DNA from 2 places in the Anabaena sp. PCC 7938 genome. Region 2 is predicted to be linked to the other one. Evidence: predicted binding sites of a transcription regulator. Region 2 holds the regulator's gene; the other holds the start of a gene.

Region 1 (5,062 bases), 1.3 Mb from region 2:
AAGATTTGCCTAATTTATCTATTCCAGGATTAGTTTTATCTACAGCACTTGCAGAAGAAGTAGAAATATTACCAGGTTTCCAGCCATTTAGTTCTAGCTATGTTTGGCAACCCTACAAGGGAGAAATCTATAATCCATTAATGACATCTCCGGACTTAAAACGGAAACTAGATGAACTTTTGGCTTTGAGTTGAATTTAAACAAAATCTTCCCTCTGCGCCTCTGCGGTTCAATTTCCATAAAAAAACAGCCGCCTCCTTGCGGAAGCAGCCGTTTTCAAATTAGTGGATTATGGAGAATTAGTAGTCGTAATCTCCGCCACCCATACCAGCGCCAGCAGCAGGAGCGCCATCCTTAGGCTCAGGTTTGTCAACTACGATACATTCGGTTGTCAACACCATTCCCGCAATAGAAGCCGCATTTTGCAGCGCAGAACGGGTTACTTTAGCAGGATCAACAATTCCAGCAGCCAACATATCAACGAATTCGTTGGTAGCAGCGTTGAAACCTACGTTGAATTCCTTCTCTTTCACACGTTCAGCAATGACAGCACCATTCTGACCGGCGTTTTCTGCAATTCTCTTTAGAGGTGCAGGTAAAGCACGAGCCACAATTAAAGCACCAGTCAATTCTTCATCTTTGAGGTTGCTGTTAGCCCAAACTTCCAATTGGGGAGCGAGGTGAGCCAAGGTTGTACCACCACCGGGGACGATACCTTCTTCTACAGCAGCCTTGGTAGCGTTGATAGCATCTTCCAAGCGCAGCTTCTTGTCCTTCATTTCGGTTTCGGTAGCTGCACCAACTTTAACTACAGCTACACCACCAGACAATTTAGCCAAACGCTCTTGTAGTTTTTCTTTGTCGTAGGAAGATTCGGTTTCTTCCATTTGACGACGGATTTGTTCACAACGAGCCTTAACTGGAGCTTCGTTACCTTCAGCTACAATTGTGGTGCTGTCTTTGGTGATGGTGATACGGCGAGCTTTACCCAGGCTGTCTAGCTTGGTGGTATCTAGCTTCAAACCAGCATCTTCGGTGATGAGTAGACCACCAGTTAAGACGGCAATATCTTCTAGCATAGCCTTACGGCGATCGCCAAAACCAGGAGCCTTAACGGCTGCAACGTTGAGTACACCGCGCAAACGGTTAACTACCAAGGTTGCTAAAGCTTCTTTTTCGATATCTTCAGCGATAATCACCAAAGGACGACCGGAACGAGCTACCTGCTCAAGTACAGGTACTAAGTCTTGTACTAAAGCAATCTTCTTGTCTGTTAACAAGATGTAAGGCTCATCAAAGACTGTTTCCATCCGCTCTGCATCAGTAGCAAAGTAAGGAGAGATATAGCCTTTATCAAAGCGCATCCCTTCGGTGATTTCGAGTTCGGTGGTCATAGACTTCCCTTCTTCTAGGGAAATTACGCCTTCCTTACCCACTTTGTCCATTGCTTGAGCAATCATCTGACCGACTTCTTCGTCGTTACCAGCAGAGATCGAAGCAACTTGTGCGATCGCTTTAGAATCTTCTACAGGGCGAGCGTGTTCAGCAATCTTTTCTACTAAGAAAGCCGCAGCTTTGTCAATACCACGCTTTAGTAAAATCGCATTAGCGCCGGCGGCAACGTTCCGCAAGCCTTCCTTAACGATCGCATGAGCCAAAACGGTAGCGGTGGTTGTACCATCACCCGCAGCGTCATTTGTCTTAGAAGCAGCTTGACGAATTAGTGCCACACCTGTGTTTTCAATGTGGTCTTCTAATTCGATTTCTTTAGCGATGGTGACACCATCGTTAACGATTTGTGGTGCGCCAAATTTCTTCTCTAGAACTACGTTGCGACCTTTAGGTCCAAGGGTAACAGCAACAGCCTCAGCTAAGATATCAATACCGCGTTCTAGAGCGCGACGGGCGTTTTCGTTATAGATAATGCGCTTTGCCATAAGAGTCTAAATTCGGGTAGTAAGTTAAAATTTGTCTTGAATTTTGGTAATTTGGTGATTGGTAATTGGTGATTGGTAATTGGTAATTAGGAAAACTCTTTCCCAGTACCCAATCCCCAGACCCCAGTACCTCATCCCCCTCATCACCCATTTACATGACGACTGCTAAAATATCTTTTTCAGAAAGCAGTACGTACTCTTCGGTTCCGAGCTTAACGTCGGTTCCAGCGTACTTGGAGTACAGCACTTTCTCACCAACTTGGATTTCCAATTCTTGACGGCTGCCGTCGTCATTACGCTTGCCAGGTCCAAGGGCTACAACTTCGCCTACTTGGGGCTTTTCCTTAGCGGTGTCGGGCAAATACAGACCACCTGCGGTCTTTTCTTCAGCGGCGGTCACTTTTACAAAAACGCGATCGCCCAGTGGTTTAACGGTTGAAACGGTCAGAGATACAGCTGCCATAAAATTTTTTTGCCTTGTGTTAGCACTCTCAACTCCTGAGTGCTAATTTACCGAAAGCCAGCATACAATGGCAACGATTCCTTGTGTACGGGTTTCCGAACTGAGCGATCGCACCTGTACTTAAGCATAAATGCCTAATTGTGATAGTTGTCTGGTTCTGTTGCGTAAGTAATGAATATTTTTATATGGACAACATTTATTTGCAAAGCGGGGAAATTGTTATAGAACTGTAATCAGGGAACCGTTCAATGAGTAACATTACAGTAAGTTCAAAAAATGCCGTCCTATCCCCAAAACTACTAAAGCTGTGGAAGGAACTTAAAGCCCTAAGTCATTGTGTGAAAGCTCTAGGACTGGCAAACCTTCACTGAACAGCGTTCTCTTGGTTCTGAGCAGACAGTTGCTCACTTATGGACAAAACAAGCTAGTCTAGAGTCCTGGGAATGCTTAAAACTGGGACTTAAGGAGCCACATCTTAACCAGCTGCTTAGTTAAGTCATCCCATAGGCATCTTCAGAACTAAAACCAACTGCTTGCGTGTTTGTTGTTCTAGGCAGATAATGGTAGTTTACCCAGATGGGGTTTGGTATAGCCAAACAAAACCGGAAGTCATTGAGCGGATCATCCCAGAACACTTAATCGGCATAATGGTGGTGGAAGCATAAGCCTTTTTAACCCATCCTTTGCCAGAAACTTCCCCGGTTTCTCGTGAACCTCTGATAGAGGCTTAACATCCAAAGGATATAGTAGAGCAGCAGTAAGCGAATGAAAGTGCGGGTAAGTTTTGAGCTAGGGTCATCTTCAGCTAAATACTGAACTTGTCAACCAGAAAGATTATTATTTAATCAGGTTTAATCAGGTTTTTTAGCCCGCCCCTTTCAAAGCGATATATAATAGCGCATTATAAATACTATTGCTCTCCGTATCCTTACTGGAATTTTGCCATCAAGCTACTAATTAAGATTGAAAGTGACCTTCACTTTTTAGACTTCGAGGCAGCAAAGGCAAGTTAAGTGGGAAAAACAACAACATCTCAATAATCCACCATAGAGGATAACTAATCAAGACCTTGATGGATCGAAGCGCGACAAGTGCCACTGCTATGAAAGAGTCCAGCATGAAAGATCACAAACGACTTCTATTGATTGATGATGACCCTAACCTCATCTTGCTGGTGAAGGATTACTTAGAATTCCGAGGATACGAAGTCATCACGGCCGAAAATGGACGAGAAGCTCTGGATATTCTAGAACATGATGTTCCAGACATGATCATCTGTGACGTGATGATGCCGGAAATGGACGGGTACACTTTTGTGGAACAAGTACGCCAAAACGAACGTACAAGTTGGATTCCCGTTCTCTTCCTCTCCGCTAAGGGACAAAGTGCAGACCGAGTTAAAGGTCTAAACAAAGGTGCTGATGTCTATATGGTCAAACCCTTTGAACCCGAAGAACTCGTAGCACAAGTAGAATCCTCACTAAAGCAAACCATCCGTTGGAAAGAACACCAGACAAAGGGAGGGGAAAACGGTTCCCGTATCCAAGTTCCCTTTGATGTACAGTTAACCCCAACCGAACTGAAGGTAGTCCAGTTTGTAGCCAGGGGTTTAGCTAATCGGGAAATCGCTGAAGAATTAAACGTCAGTCAGCGTACCGTGGAAAGCCATGTTTCCAATATGTTGGGTAAAACCAATCTCCACAACCGTACTGAACTAGCGCGTTGGGCGATTGAAAATCAAATGGCTTAAGCCCTCTCAAATTTACCGAAGTTCTGAGTTTTGAGTTAGGACATAATTGCTCAAAACTCAAACTGGTTACGTAACTTGACTTCAGTTTGAGAGCTAATAAATTATGAATTGTGAAGCCAAACTTGAATTTTTAATTCAAACTTCATAATTCATAGTTTATGATACAGCCCTCAACTGCTATGTTCCAACCCGGATATCACCTAAAAATATCACTACATTACCCCCACGCAAATCTCCCATTTTCCCAACTGGAAAGGAAATATAGCTCATAGGGTCTAATAAATCTTTACAAAACGGAAAATTAAATTAAAAGTCAACATTTGGCAATATACACAAATCAATAAATACATTAGAATAGTATCAGTACTGTAGTTTTAAATATAACCAGTCATCTCGTATCCGTTTGAATACTTCTTATTAGCAGATTATTAGCAGGAAAGAAGTATTCGCCAAGAAAATTAACCCCACGTGAGGAAATGATTGATTTTAGGAAAATTACACTGGAGGAAGAAAATTTACATCTTCATTCAGAATCAGGATGTCCGGGATTTAAGGATTTACATAATGGAGATTAGTAAAGATTATGAAACTACAAACTACTACCCAAGAAATAAAAACAGTTACAGCCTACTATACTCCAGAAGAATATTTAGAACTAGAACAAAAATCTGATTATAAAAATGAATATAAAAATGGAGAAATTATACCTATGACTGGAGGAACAACAAACCATAATAAACTAGCTGGTAACTTTTATATCTCTTTGAATTTGGCACTAAATGATTTAGATTATGAAGTTTACATTGGTGATGTGAAATTGTGGATACCAAAATATCGAGAATTTACTTATCCTGATGTGATGGTAATTGAGGGTGAACCTGTGTATTATGGAACTAACACCACTATAGTTAC
Region 2 (5,062 bases):
CAAACCTGCCGATTCGGGAATATAGTGCAATGCACCCACAGGTTTAGACAATAATGGAGATGGAGGAGCAACTTTTGTAGTTGCTAAAAATGTGCTTTCCGCCAGCAATCCTTGGGGATTTAATACTAAAGAAACAATTTGGCTATTATAGATTGATTCTACTAATTCCCATCCTTGCCACTTAGCAACTACGGGCAGATTCAAAAAAGCTACAGCTACAGCATCTTTGGGCAACTCTTGAACAGCTTTTTGATATTCGGGAGAATCACTCAAATTCAATTGCGGTGCTTGGACATTATTAATTGCTTCTCGTAATACCTTAGCGTCATTAGCAAACAAAACAAAATCATCAACAACCGCACCAGCTAAACGATTTTGAATTTTTGCAGGTGTTGTTACTTCTGGGGTATCAGAAAGCAATGTCACCCCTTTGTATTGTTCGACCGCCAAATTTGCTCCAGCTAAAGCCCGTTTAGAGAATAATAACTCTACAAACTCACGGCTTTTTTCTGGCTTTTCAGTGGCAAGCGCCATCAGATACCCTGGTTGCAGTCCGTTTTCTGGGTCGCGGTCTATATCTTCACTAGTAACAGCCAGGCTAATTTCATTACTTAGCCAAGGTTTGATATCATCTCGGAAGTCTATGTTACTCTTTGCCAGTAAACTGTTTTTGAGCTTAGAAATCTCCCCTTTTTGCTCTATTGCTTGCAAACGGTCGGGATTTATTAATAATGACACCATCACAGGTGACATTTTTGACACAAATATAGCAGCCCCAGGTTCAGATTTAGGGACACCGAGATTGAATGGACTTTTACCAAAAAACCAATAAAAGCCAGCAATACCAATTAGTAGCAAGACGATGACACCAGCTACCAGGAAACCAAAAAATGAGCGTTGACTGTTCACTTAAACCTATTTTCCAGCTTTTCTGCCAACATAAATAGTATAGGATCGTTTAGAAAAACTGCATGACAGGTACATCGTTTGATCAACCCTTTTCCCCAATTAGCGTAGAAGAACTAGCACAACGTCTTGCCGCCGGTGATTCTGGTTTGCAACTAATGGATGTGCGCGAACCTCAAGAAGTCGAAATAGCAAGCCTTGAAGGGTTTGTAAACCTGCCCCTGAGTGAATTTGCTGAATGGGGCGAGCAAGTCCCCACCCGCTTTGATCCCCATGCAGAAACCCTTGTCTTGTGTCATCACGGTATACGTTCTGCCCAGATGTGTCAATGGTTAGTTGCTCAAGGATTTACAAATGTTAAAAATATTACGGGTGGTATTTCTGCTTATTCGATATTAGTTGATTCTTCAGTTCCTCAGTATTAACATTGGTAGACAGGGGGCAGGAGGCAGAAGTTTAATATTTTTAACTTGATTTGTCCTCCTCATTTCCATTCCCTGTCTATCAAATAAATAAATCAGTATCGAAAAATACAGCTTTGCTGAGAGGCTTATGAAAGAATGTAGAAAAAGATGAAAATCCTATCTTAATTAACACAGCTTTTGGTGCTATGGTCGAGCTGTATTAGGTAATACGCTATGATGATGGGTTAAAGGTAACTTTTGCGTGAATACCCATCACACGAGTATATAATTTGCTATCTTAATTAAATAATTATTAACCTTTTTTTGCTTTGTGGTTCCAGCCACAATATTTTTTTCAAACTTTGATTAAAATTTGCCTTCAGTAAAATATCACCTATGCAAGTCCAGCTGACAAATCGACAACAGCATATACTTTGGGCAACTGTACGCCACTACATTGCTACGGCAGAGCCGGTTGGCTCTAAAGCTCTAATTGAGGAGTTTGACCTTGGTGTTAGTTCTGCAACTATTCGCAATGTCATGGGTGTTTTAGAAAAATCTGGGTTACTTTACCAACCACACACTTCAGCAGGGAGGATACCTTCTGATTCTGGTTATCGCACTTATGTTGATCAACTAATTACACCTTCTTTTCGAGATGGTACACGAACAGAAGCTTTAACTAAAGAGGTAGAAGCAGCATTACAACAACTTCGACCTTGGGAAGATTGGAGTTTGGAAGCTTTATTGCAAGGTGCTGCACAAATTTTAGCAACTTTGAGTGGCTGCATTACTTTGATTACCATGCCACAACCGACTACTGCACAGTTACGACATTTGCAATTAGTGCAGATTGAACCTGGCACAGTCATGCTGATTGTAGTGACAGATGGTTATGAAACGCATTCTAAGGTGATGGATTTATTCACAGCGTCGTCAGAAACTAAACCTGATCCTGAGGTAATTGATCATGAGTTGCAAATTGTATCCAATTTTCTAAATAGCCACTTACGCGGACGTAGTTTGTTGGAGTTAGCCAAACTTGACTGGAGTGAGTTAGATCAAGAGTTCCAACGCTATGGTGAATTCTTGAAAAATTCAATTGCAGAGTTGACGCGTCGCACTTTAGCACCAACTGCAACACAAATTATGGTGCGTGGGGTAGGGGAAGTTTTGCGTCAGCCAGAATTTTCTCAATTACAGCAAGTGCAAACTATTATCCATCTTTTGGAAGAAGAACAAGAACAGTTGTGGCGTTTAATCTGTGAGGAACCAGAAACTAAGGAAATTGGTAAGTCAAGGGTGACAATTCGTATTGGTGCAGAAAACCCACTAGAACCAATTCGTGGTTGCACTTTAATTTCTTCTACCTATCGTCGGGGTTCTGTACCAGTGGGGAGTGTGGGAGTTTTGGGGCCAACTCGTTTAGACTATGAAAGTGCGATCGCAGTTGTAGCCGCAGCAGCAGATTACCTGTCAGAAGCTTTTAGTTAAATTGCCTAAATCGTCTTGAGAAAAATTTCTTTTGCTTTGTTATGGCTAGGATGTGTTTCCTATGCCTTTTTCGTTGTCTCTATGTGAGATAAAAAAATATTTAACTTTCTACCGAAAAAATTAATCACAGGTAAGATGACAGTGAGTCAGCCAACCAATACACTGACACCAATCGTGCAAATACCTTTCTGGAGTTTAAAATGACCATTACCAGCACTCCACAAATAAAGCCATTATCAGATACAGAATTACAGAAAATCAACGCCTATTGGCGTGCAGCCAATTATCTTTCTGTTGGGCAAATATACCTCCTCGACAATCCCCTACTGAGAGAACCACTCAAACAAGAACACGTCAAACCCCGGCTGTTAGGACACTGGGGAACCACACCAGGACTCAACTTTATTTATGCCCACCTCAACAGAGTCATTAAAAAGTACGATTTAAGTACAATTTACATAGCAGGCCCCGGTCATGGTGGACCCGGACTTGTTGCTAACACTTACTTAGAAGGAACTTACAGCGAATATTACCCCAACATCTCCCAAGATGCTGGAGGGATGCAAAAACTATTCAAGCAATTCTCATTTCCTGGTGGTATTCCTAGCCACGTTGCGCCAGAAACTCCGGGTTCTATTCATGAAGGGGGAGAACTGGGTTATGCGTTAGTTCACGCCTTTGGTGCTGCTTTTGATAACCCTGATTTAATCGTCGCTGCGGTTGTTGGTGATGGTGAAGCAGAAACAGGCGCTTTAGCTACTAGCTGGCATTCTAACAAATTCCTCAACCCCGTTACTGATGGTGCAGTTTTACCAATTCTGCATTTGAATGGATATAAAATTGCGAATCCCACAGTATTGGCACGGATACCTCATGATGAACTAGAAAGCCTATTTATCGGCTATGGTTATAAACCTTACTTTGTGGAAGGTGCTGATCCTGCGGAAGTTCATCAAAAAATGGCAGCAGTATTAGATATTATTATTCCCGAAATTCAAGGTATCCAAAGAGAAGCACGGGTACATGGATTTAAGGAACGACCGCAATGGCCAATGATTATTTTGCGAACTCCTAAAGGTTGGACTGGTCCGAAGGAAGTTGACGGCAAAAAAACAGAAGATTATTGGCGATCGCACCAAGTGCCTTTTGGTGATATAGCTGGTAAACCGGAACATCTGCAACTTCTAGAAGATTGGATGAAGAGTTACAAACCAGAAGAACTCTTTGATGTTAACGGTACACTACTTCCTGAACTCGCAGAACTAGCACCCCAAGGTCAACGCCGCATGGGAGATAACCCCCACGCCAACGGCGGTATTGTGCTGCGTGACTTGATTATGCCCGAATTTGAAGATTATGCTGTATCTGTTCCTTCTCCTGGTAAGGCGATCGCAGAAGCTACTAAAGTTAGTGGTAAATTCCTGCGGGATATCATGAAACTCAACCAGGAAAGCCGCAACTTCCGCGTCTTTGGCCCTGATGAAACCGCATCAAATCGTCTTGATCCAATATTAGAAGTCACAAACCGTACTTGGGTAGCCGAAATTCTCCCAGAAGATGACCACCTATCAGCCAACGGTCGAATCATGGAAATGCTTAGTGAAACCAACTGTCAAGGCTGGTTAGAAGGTTATCTTCTCACAGGTCGTCATGGTTTCTTCTCCTGTTATGAAGCATTTATTCACATCATTGATTCCATGTTCAACCAACACGCCAAATGGTTGAAAACAACTCTGGACATTCCCTGGAGAAGACCGATAGCATCTCTTAACTATCTGCTAACTTCTCATGTTTGGCGACAAGACCACAATGGTTTTTCACACCAAGACCCAGGTTTTATTGACCACGTAATTAATAAAAAAGCCGAAATTGTTCGCGTCTATTTACCACCTGATGCAAATACTTTGCTATCAGTTACCGACCATTGTTTAAGAAGTCGTCATTATGTCAATGTCATCGTTGCCGGAAAGCAGCCAGCATTACAATATTTAGACATGGATTCGGCAATTAAACATTGCACCAAAGGCTTAGGTATTTGGGAATGGGCTAGTAGTGATTTAGATGGGGAAACAGATGTAGTTATGGCCTGTGCTGGAGATATTCCTACCTTGGAAACTCTAGCAGCAGTAGACATCCTGCGTCAAAATTTCCCAGATTTAAAAGTACGGGTAGTGAATGTAGTTAATTTGATGAAACTACAGCCACAAAGTGAACATCCCCACGGTTTAAGCAGCAAAGATTTTGATATTATTTTCACA

The links. The regulator HrcA, encoded in region 2, represses chaperone genes, less so after heat shock. The targets are predictions, from matches to a motif close to TTAGCACTCNNGANTCNNGAGTGCTAA.
Region 1: a site for HrcA is predicted at 2,420-2,446, ahead of groES (co-chaperone GroES). Genes of this name have one in related genera too.

Annotation. Positions count from the first base shown of each region.
Region 1 covers NZ_CP186034.1:4,823,701-4,828,762, forward strand. Annotated here, with positions in the region: gene ACOWPH_RS21775 (hypothetical protein) at 1-194, shown strand, start outside; gene groL (chaperonin GroEL) at 300-1,937, opposite strand; gene groES (co-chaperone GroES) at 2,089-2,400, opposite strand; gene ACOWPH_RS21790 (response regulator transcription factor) at 3,473-4,150, shown strand; gene ACOWPH_RS21795 (Uma2 family endonuclease) at 4,734-5,062, shown strand, end outside.
Region 2 covers NZ_CP186034.1:6,096,703-6,101,764, reverse strand. Annotated here, with positions in the region: gene ACOWPH_RS27195 (DUF3352 domain-containing protein) at 1-909, opposite strand, end outside; gene ACOWPH_RS27190 (rhodanese-like domain-containing protein) at 972-1,331, shown strand; gene hrcA (heat-inducible transcriptional repressor HrcA) at 1,707-2,804, shown strand; gene ACOWPH_RS27180 (phosphoketolase family protein) at 3,005-5,062, shown strand, end outside.